One region of the Ammoniphilus sp. CFH 90114 genome, then DNA from elsewhere that is predicted to be linked to it. Evidence: riboswitches for the same ligand, from Rfam matches in the RefSeq annotation. Region 1 holds a riboswitch; the other holds the start of a gene.
What was found. Region 1 has a riboswitch for S-adenosylmethionine ahead of metK (methionine adenosyltransferase). Riboswitches for the same ligand answer to the same signal wherever they lie in the genome.

Region 1 (4,196 bases):
TGTAATGGGATCCGAGGCTTTTGCATCTGATGAACTTAGTTCATCCACCGCTGGTTCCGGTTGTACTTGTGCGTCTATAGACTCATTCTCCTGTTGGCTGCAACCCATCACAATAGCCAATAAGAGGATTATTATTAGTCTCATTCTTACCCTCATCTCCTCATTTCTACACAATTCGACAAATAGTGCAAAATTCCTACCGGAAAGTAATGGGATTTTAAAATATCTATCTATTTGGACGTATATCATTGCATTTTGGTTTCAAGCAAAACCCTTTAGTTTCTGATAAGGGTCAGTCCCTCACTAGGCTAAAGTCTTTATTCCTATTATCGGAAGGATTCTAAACCTAATCAAGCAAATACGAAAAAAAAGCCCCAATTCAGCCTAGTCTCTAGACCAAATCAGGACTTTTTTCATAACCCTACTATGCTTGAGCAAAAGTTGCCGCGTCTTGCTTCAAAAGTTCAGCCTTATCTGTACGCTCCCATGGTAAATCCAGGTCAGTACGTCCAAAGTGACCGTAAGCAGCTGTTCCTTTATAGATTGGACGACGAAGATCCAATTCCTTAATGATGCCCGCTGGGCGAAGATCAAAGTGCTTGCGGATCAAATTTACGATCTGCTCTTCTTCGATCTTTCCTGTTCCATACGTATCTACGTTAATGGAAACCGGTTGAGCTACCCCAATCGCATAAGCCACTTGAACTTCACACTTGTCAGCCAAACCAGCTGCTACGATGTTCTTCGCTACATAGCGAGCAGCATAAGCAGCAGAACGGTCAACCTTTGTAGGATCCTTACCGGAGAAAGCACCGCCGCCATGACGAGCATATCCACCGTACGTATCAACAATGATCTTACGTCCTGTTAATCCTGCATCCCCTTGAGGACCTCCGATAACGAAACGGCCTGTTGGGTTAATGAAGTACTTCGTTTGAGCATCAAGATATTCAGCCGGTACGATCGGCTTAATGACATGTTCTTGAACGTCTTTCTTAATTTGCTCTAGAGTCGCTTCAGGGTCATGCTGAGTAGAAATAACGATCGTATCAATACGAACCGGCTTATCTCCATCATATTCAACCGTCACCTGAGTCTTCGCATCTGGACGAAGGTAGGTAAGGGTTCCGTTCTTGCGAACCTCTGCTACACGGCGAGCCAATTTATGAGCCATAGAGATCGGAAGCGGCATCAGCTCAGGAGTCTCGTTGGTCGCGAAACCAAACATCAATCCTTGGTCCCCTGCTCCGATCGCATCGATTTGCTCGTCTGTCACTTGACCTTCACGAGCTTCTAACGCTTGGTCAACCCCCATCGCAATGTCAGGAGACTGTTCGTCAATGGAAGTAAGTACAGCACAAGTATCCGCATCGAATCCGAATTTCGCACGGGTATACCCGATTTCACGAACGGTTTCACGGACAATCTTTGGAATATCCACATAAGAAGAAGTAGTAATTTCTCCAGCGACAAGAACAAGTCCTGTTGTTACTGAAGTTTCGCAAGCTACACGAGCATTAGGATCTTGCTCAAGGATAGCATCCAAGATGGAATCGGAGATCTGATCGCAGATCTTATCCGGGTGTCCTTCGGTTACAGATTCAGATGTGAAGAGATGACGACCTTTTTTCAACGCCATGTTTCACGTACCTCCTTCAATAATCACAAACGTATAAGATACGGCACTCATTGTCTTACATTTTCCGAACAACTCAAGAGGTGGTGAAAAAATAAAGACCTTCTCCCATGAGGAAAAGGCCAGCATTCCGCTCCTTTACCTCTTATCTTCCAGGACACAATAGCATCCTGCTGGTTAGCACCTTGCACGGTTGATCTTATTCTTTCCCATAAAGGAAAAAATATGAATCATTACCGCGGGTTGCCGGGCATCATCGGGCCAGTCCCTCGCGCCTTCTCGGAATAAGAGTAATCCGTTCTGCATAAGAATAGCTAAAGTTTGGTAGATTGTCAATGGGTTAACACATAATACGACAAAGTATAAAAACTCAAACTCTTTATTGCGCTGGGTACCACATATTTCTGACCAACACAGCGAATTCCGCACGTGTCGTCTGTCTTTCAGGCTGAAAGCTACCATCCTGAAATCCTTGAATATGCTGGAGTTCTGCCATCTTCATGATATAAGGGTAAGCCCAGTGACCTCTTAGTACATCCGTAAACTCTTGCTTACTTTTGATCTGCTCAGGTTGCTCTGTTCCGTATCTGGCTTGGTATAAGAGTACGGCCAACTCCGCACGGGTCAAGGGCTGGTCCGGAAAGATTCGTTCACTCGCTACGCCTTTGAAAATTCCCCTCTCTCCAAGCGAAGCAATAGCCGAATAGACCCAATGGTCTTTTTTCAGATCCTGGTAAGTGCTTGTTGCTCTTGAAGTGGGCAGCTGAAGGACATTTTGCAGCACAGCAGCGGCTCCCGCTCTCGTAATGTTATGATTAGGCCGAAAGGTATAATCTGGGTAACCCTGGATCATTTTTCGAGACACTAAATCTTCTATAGACGTCCTAGCCCAATGGTCCTGAATATCACGGAAAGCACTTGTATCCGACGTCTCATACCGAATCTGCAGCTCATACTGCCCATTAACGGCATTTCCATAATACTCTTGTAAAGCAAAATAAAATTTACCCGGATCAACCGTCTTCGACCATCTCTCAGACTGTCCATTTGAAACAGAACCATGATCGACCTTTTCTATCGTTTTCCCAACTTGCTCAATGGTGAGCACCGAATCCATCCGAATGGTATCGGTCTTCACTTCCACCTCGAGCTTCCCAGGCCAAAGATAATCCGCAACGAACCAATCCACATCCGCTCTTTTATGAAAAGTCCCTCTAATAAGTTGTTGTTGACTTATGGGTACTTTTGAAGCTTTCGCTTTCGTATCATTATCTTCGTAGGGATCAGCTCCGACGGAAAAAGAGGTATCGATATGATAAGGAAAAGAAGGGGTCTCGCCGGTATCCATTACTCTGAAATGATAGGTCCCACCTTTTAAAGTTCCCTCCCAGCGATTTAACCCTGACGATACTTTTTTCTTCTCCCCATTATAGATTTCGATTTGCAGCACATTCTCTTTTCCTGTCAATGACCGGGTCTGGAGTTGGAACTTTCCCTGATAGGGAAGCTCAATTTGATACCAGTCTACTGGATCCGTTTTTCCGATTAGCGCCTGAGTCTGGCCGACGAAGGGGAGGGACGCCACTTGTTCTATCGTTTGATTCGGTTCATATAAATCAATAGGATCACTATCCACCAGAGATAGGGCCTTCTGTACATTCACGAGTCCATATCCAGTGTTAGGATTCCAGCCTTTAGTGTCAACCCCCTCAGTCGAAGCTCGAATGATCATGCGAACCTCTAGTGGGGTTAGAGAGGGGGCCTTCTTTAACAGTAAGGCAGCCATTCCTGCTACCTGTGGAGCAGCCATAGAAGTCCCTGAAACATAGGCGTACTTCCCATCTTTAGCCGTAGAGTAAATATGATGGCCTGGAGCTACCACGTCTACTTCCGGACCACGATTGGCATAGGAAAGAGGAATGTTGTAAGCATCTACCGCACTCACACTTAACACGGTCGGAAAAGCGGCAGGGTAGCTCACGGTACTCGAATCGTTCCCCGTTGCCGCAATCAGGAGAACTCCCTTGTCCTCTGCATACTGGATCGCTTTCTCCATCTCTGTAGAGTAGATGGGATCACCCAAGGATAGCAAGATGATCTTGGCCCCCTTATCCACAGCCAAGCGTATTCCCTTAGCCACACGACCCGCGTCTCCTCCACCTTTATTGTCTAGGATCTTAATCGGCATCATTTTCGCATTCCACAGTACTCCTGTAACCCCAATGCCATTATCGCCCACAGCGCCTAGGATCCCGGCGGTAGCTGTTCCATGTCCGTGATCGTCATGAGGCGGCTTGTCAGGTTGAACCAGATTGTAGCCTTGAACCAGGTTAGCTTTAAGGTCTGGATGATCCACATCCACCCCTGTATCAAGAATAGCAATCGTAATATCAGTATTTTCTCGAATCTCCTGCCAAGCAGCCGTCGTATTAATCTGTTGATGGTAGTGTTGACTATTAACATAGGGATCAGATGGAAGAGTAGATGGATTGGCATGGACAGTAGATATTGTAACGATGCTACAGATGGCAAGAAGCCAGGATGTTCGAAGCATGGGAAC
Region 2 (4,196 bases), on a different contig from region 1:
CTTCTAGACCCGCCGTCCCTACTACACGCTGACTGTTTGAATCTTCCACTACCAGAAAATGATCTAGATGATCCTCAATTCCTTCTACATTTAGTTTACCCTTTTTCAACAGTTCTACCATTTGCTCTACATCATTCTTTCTAGCTACCCGCATGACAAGACTCATAAACAAAAGCACCCCTCTTCTCTATCATTTCTATCATAGATATGAAGAAGTTTGATAGAGTATGCTAAAGAATCAGCTATTTTTCACATACTTCGTAAGTTCAGCAGTCATTTCATAGCGCATGAAAGGAGTGATGAGATAGATTCCGTTAAAATATTGACGAGCCGTATCAATGAGCTCTAGGGCAATTTCAACCCCCTGTTTTTTTGCATCTTCCCCTTCATATCGGGCCATCCGTGCACGTACATCATCCGATAGCCTTATTCCAGGCACTTCGTTATGGAGAAATTCAGCATTGCGATGACTCGTCAGCGGCATAATCCCTATAAAAATAGGAACCTTCACATGGCGGGTCGCTTCCGCCACCTGAAAGATCTGTTCATGATCATACAGGGGCTGGCTCATCACATAGTCGGCTCCCGCATCGACCTTCTTCTCCAAGCGTTCTACCGCTTTATGCAAGTGTCGTGTGTTTGGGTTAAAAGCCGCTGCAACGGTAAAGGCCGCTCTCTTCTTTAATGTCCGTCCCGAGAAACCTACTCCTTCATTTAATTGCTTCGTCATGCGAATAAGCTCAAAGGAAGTCATATCATAAACCGAAGAAGCACCAGGAAGATCGCCGTAGCGGGTAGGATCTCCTGTGATTGCCAAGACGTGATCAATTCCTAGCGCATATAAACCCATAAGGTGAGATTGCTGTCCAATCGAATTCCGGTCACGGCATGTAATATGAACCAACGGGCGAATGCCCACTTTCTCCTTAACTAATGCTCCTAAGGCCATATTACTCATTCTTGTCATGGCTAAGGAATTGTCCGCCATTGTAATGGCATCCGCTCCCGCTTCCTTCAAGGATGCGGCCCCTTCCAAGAAAGGTTGAAAATCAAGATCTCGGGGCGGGTCAAGCTCAACGATAACGGTAGGCTGTTCCTTCACAAGCTCAGGAATGGTTTTTTCTTGAAAAACTTCAGAAGAAATGATGACCTTCGGCTCGTTGGTAATCTCTTTTACTGCTGATTCTTTCTTATAAATCGGGGTTCTGCCCTTCAGCCGTGATGCCACGGCCTTAATATGTTCTGGTGTCGTTCCGCAGCATCCCCCTATGATTCTGGCTCCTAACTGATGCAGTTTCTCAGCAGAGTCAGCAAAATATTCAGCTGAAGAAGGATACAAGAACTGTCCATCCACATATTCAGGCAGCCCTGCATTCGGATACACAGACAGCTGTAATCCCTCTTTTACAGGTAAAGACTCTAGAGAACGAATAATATTGGCTGGACCGTTATAGCAATTCAAGCCCACAATATCAGCACCGGCATCCACTAGACGGCCAAAAGCGGATTCCAATGAATAGCCATCCTGTGTTCTTTGGATATCTTGAATCGTAAGCTGACAGATGATAGGCAGCGAGCTAAAGCGTCGAGCTACAGATAGAGCGATGATCGCTTCATCGACGAAACAGAACGTCTCAAGTAATAGACCATCTACTCCTGCTTCCACTAAACTCTTAATTTGCTCAGCATAAACCTCCTTAAGTTCTTCTGACGGGATATTTCTTCTTCTCCCACCTAGGATCCCTCCTACGGAACCGACTACAAAAGCCAAGTCTCCTGCAGCCTCTCTAGCCAGCCCAACTCCAGCCCGATTTAATTCCTCCACCTGGTCCTCTAAGCCATATTTAGATAGCTTTTCTCGATTCGCTCCATAGGTATTCGTTTCAATCAACTCTGATCCGGCCAGCACATATTGCAAATGAATATCTCGGACCACATCAGGACGAGTCACATTCAGCTCTTCCCCACAAGTACCTACTGGTATGCCGTATCGATGCAACAGCGTCCCCATCGCTCCGTCCGCAATTAATACTCGATTCTGCAGCAACTCCCGCAACCCTGACTTTTCTCTCATGCTCTCACTCCCCTGCCTTTCACCCAAGTCTTATCTCAACATAAAAAAACCTTCTGCAGCTTATAAGCCAGAAGGTTCTCCGAATCAGTCAACTTAAACTTCTTGAGCCCCTTCTTATCTCCCAGGAAACGAATGTACCTGCAGGAATTAGCACCCTGTCTTAAGGCGTCGTACACCTTAACGGGTTGCCGGGTTTCATCGGGCCAGTCCCTCCACCTGCTCCAAATAAGAAAAGTGTTAGATTTGTTGCATACTTAAGAATTTATATTAACGTAATCATACGTGATGCCGTTCTGATTTGTCAACGGATTTACTTAGGAAAAGAGACTCTTATACAGCTTTTGAAATACCTCTAATACAAAGAACTTCACTTGAATCTTCGGTCCTTCGCCATCCTCGCCATTCTCTTCTTCCTTCTTCACCGCATCCCCTGTGTCTATGTCTACAAAGCATAGTGGAGGGAATAAGACGCACCACCAATTTTGACCCATACCTTGTCCAACTGTCACGCGAAGAGCCTCATATTCTCCGGCAGGATAAACGTACTGTCCATACATTTTGGTTGGGAAAGGCACCTTTCCTAACTCTACTTGACTATTATAAGAGAAGCCGTTGTTGGTAATCGTTTTCTCTACAATTTCTTGAAGTTGTGGCAGCTCTTCTTCCATTTTTTCACGAGCTTCTTCCACCGTGTCTAGGCTATCTACTTTACTCGTAAGATAAAGATTGATTTCATCACGTATTTCTTGCTTTAACCACTGATCCTGAGGTGAGTCGCTATTGGCGATCACTCGCAATCGGATCGACTCTTGTGGAATAGGTTCTTCTTTTACTAGAGTTGCTATAGAACGCTGTTCTTCCCAGCTCATAGTCAATATGATAAATGCAAATAAAATTAAGCTTGTCTTTTTCATTTTTCTGTTTCCCCTCTCTTTTCTTTCTCCTTAGCCATCAGTCTAGCCAGAAAAGAAAGGGTTTAAACATTATTAATTATTTTCTGAATAAATTTGTTTATCTGTGCTCTGTAAAGTATGATATCATATCGATAGGCTAACTTATGAATCACACAAAGGAAAGAGGCCTTACTATGAACCTTATGTTCCCTGGTCGCCCTCACTTGAGTTGGGCCATCCCCATCCTTTATTTCCTCCCTATCATCAATCATATTTCGCTCAGTCCAACCTACAAAATTTTTTGGCTGTTGCATCTTATCCCGGCCATGTTCCTCACTTTTTATTATGGGTTACGTGGCGGACTCATCGGTGCAAGCCTCTCCCTCGTCCTCTGTTCCCTAACGGAGTTTCTTTATTACAACTTGGGTGTAGCCTATACATACGAAAACATTTATTCTCTAATTGTCTATAACTCCGTTAACTTTATGATTTCTATTGGAATGGGCTTTCTAACCGATCGACTAAAAAAACAACAACAAGAAATTAAGAATATCAATCAGGTATTACTAGAGAGTAACCAAAGACTAAAACAGAATGAAGAAAAAATCCGCCATTTAGCTTACTACGACTCTTTAACAGGGCTGCCTAACCGACATTATTTTCAAGAACAATTAAAAGAGAAATTAGATGCTATTGACGAACAGGTAGATCAACAGATTGCTGTCATGATAGTCGACTTAGACCGTTTCAAAGTCATTAACGACACTCTAGGTCACGAATTCGGAGACCTGCTTCTTCGGCAAGTTGCTCACCGATTAACCAGCAGTCTTGGGAACGATGAGATTATATGTCGTCAGGGCGGCGATGAGTTCTTTATCCTTTTGGGAGATACTTCTGCTGAAGAAACAAAATTGAGAGCGGAACATATACTGTGGAGCATTTCCTTTCCTTATATGATTAATGATCACGAACTTTACGTCACACCTAGTATCGGAATTAGCTTTTACCCCCAAGACGGTACAAGCTCTGATGAGTTGCTTAAGCATGCTGATTCTGCCCTGTATAGAGCCAAAGAATTAGGAAAAAACCGTTATCACTTCTTTACGGAAGACATGGATGGACAGAACAGTAAAAGATTACAGTTGGAGAGCGGATTAAGAAGAGCCTTAGATAAAAAAGAATTCAAAGTATATTATCAACCGAAGGTAGATATTCGCACGGGTGAATGG

Region 2: linked by a shared signal. The riboswitch ahead of EIZ39_RS07740 (bifunctional homocysteine S-methyltransferase/methylenetetrahydrofolate reductase) and the one ahead of metK (methionine adenosyltransferase) in region 1 are both predicted to bind S-adenosylmethionine.

Annotation. Positions count from the first base shown of each region.
Region 1 is NZ_SDLI01000010.1:48,894-53,089, forward strand. It holds gene EIZ39_RS19940 (polysaccharide deacetylase family protein) at 1-144, opposite strand, end outside; gene metK (methionine adenosyltransferase) at 425-1,633, opposite strand; SAM riboswitch class I at 1,779-1,927, opposite strand; gene EIZ39_RS19950 (S8 family serine peptidase) at 2,016-4,190, opposite strand.
Region 2 is NZ_SDLI01000003.1:7,309-11,504, forward strand. It holds gene EIZ39_RS07735 (GNAT family N-acetyltransferase) at 1-166, opposite strand, end outside; gene EIZ39_RS07740 (bifunctional homocysteine S-methyltransferase/methylenetetrahydrofolate reductase) at 239-2,074, opposite strand; SAM riboswitch class I at 2,186-2,306, opposite strand; gene spoIIR (stage II sporulation protein R) at 2,389-2,988, opposite strand; gene EIZ39_RS07750 (putative bifunctional diguanylate cyclase/phosphodiesterase) at 3,162-4,196, shown strand, end outside.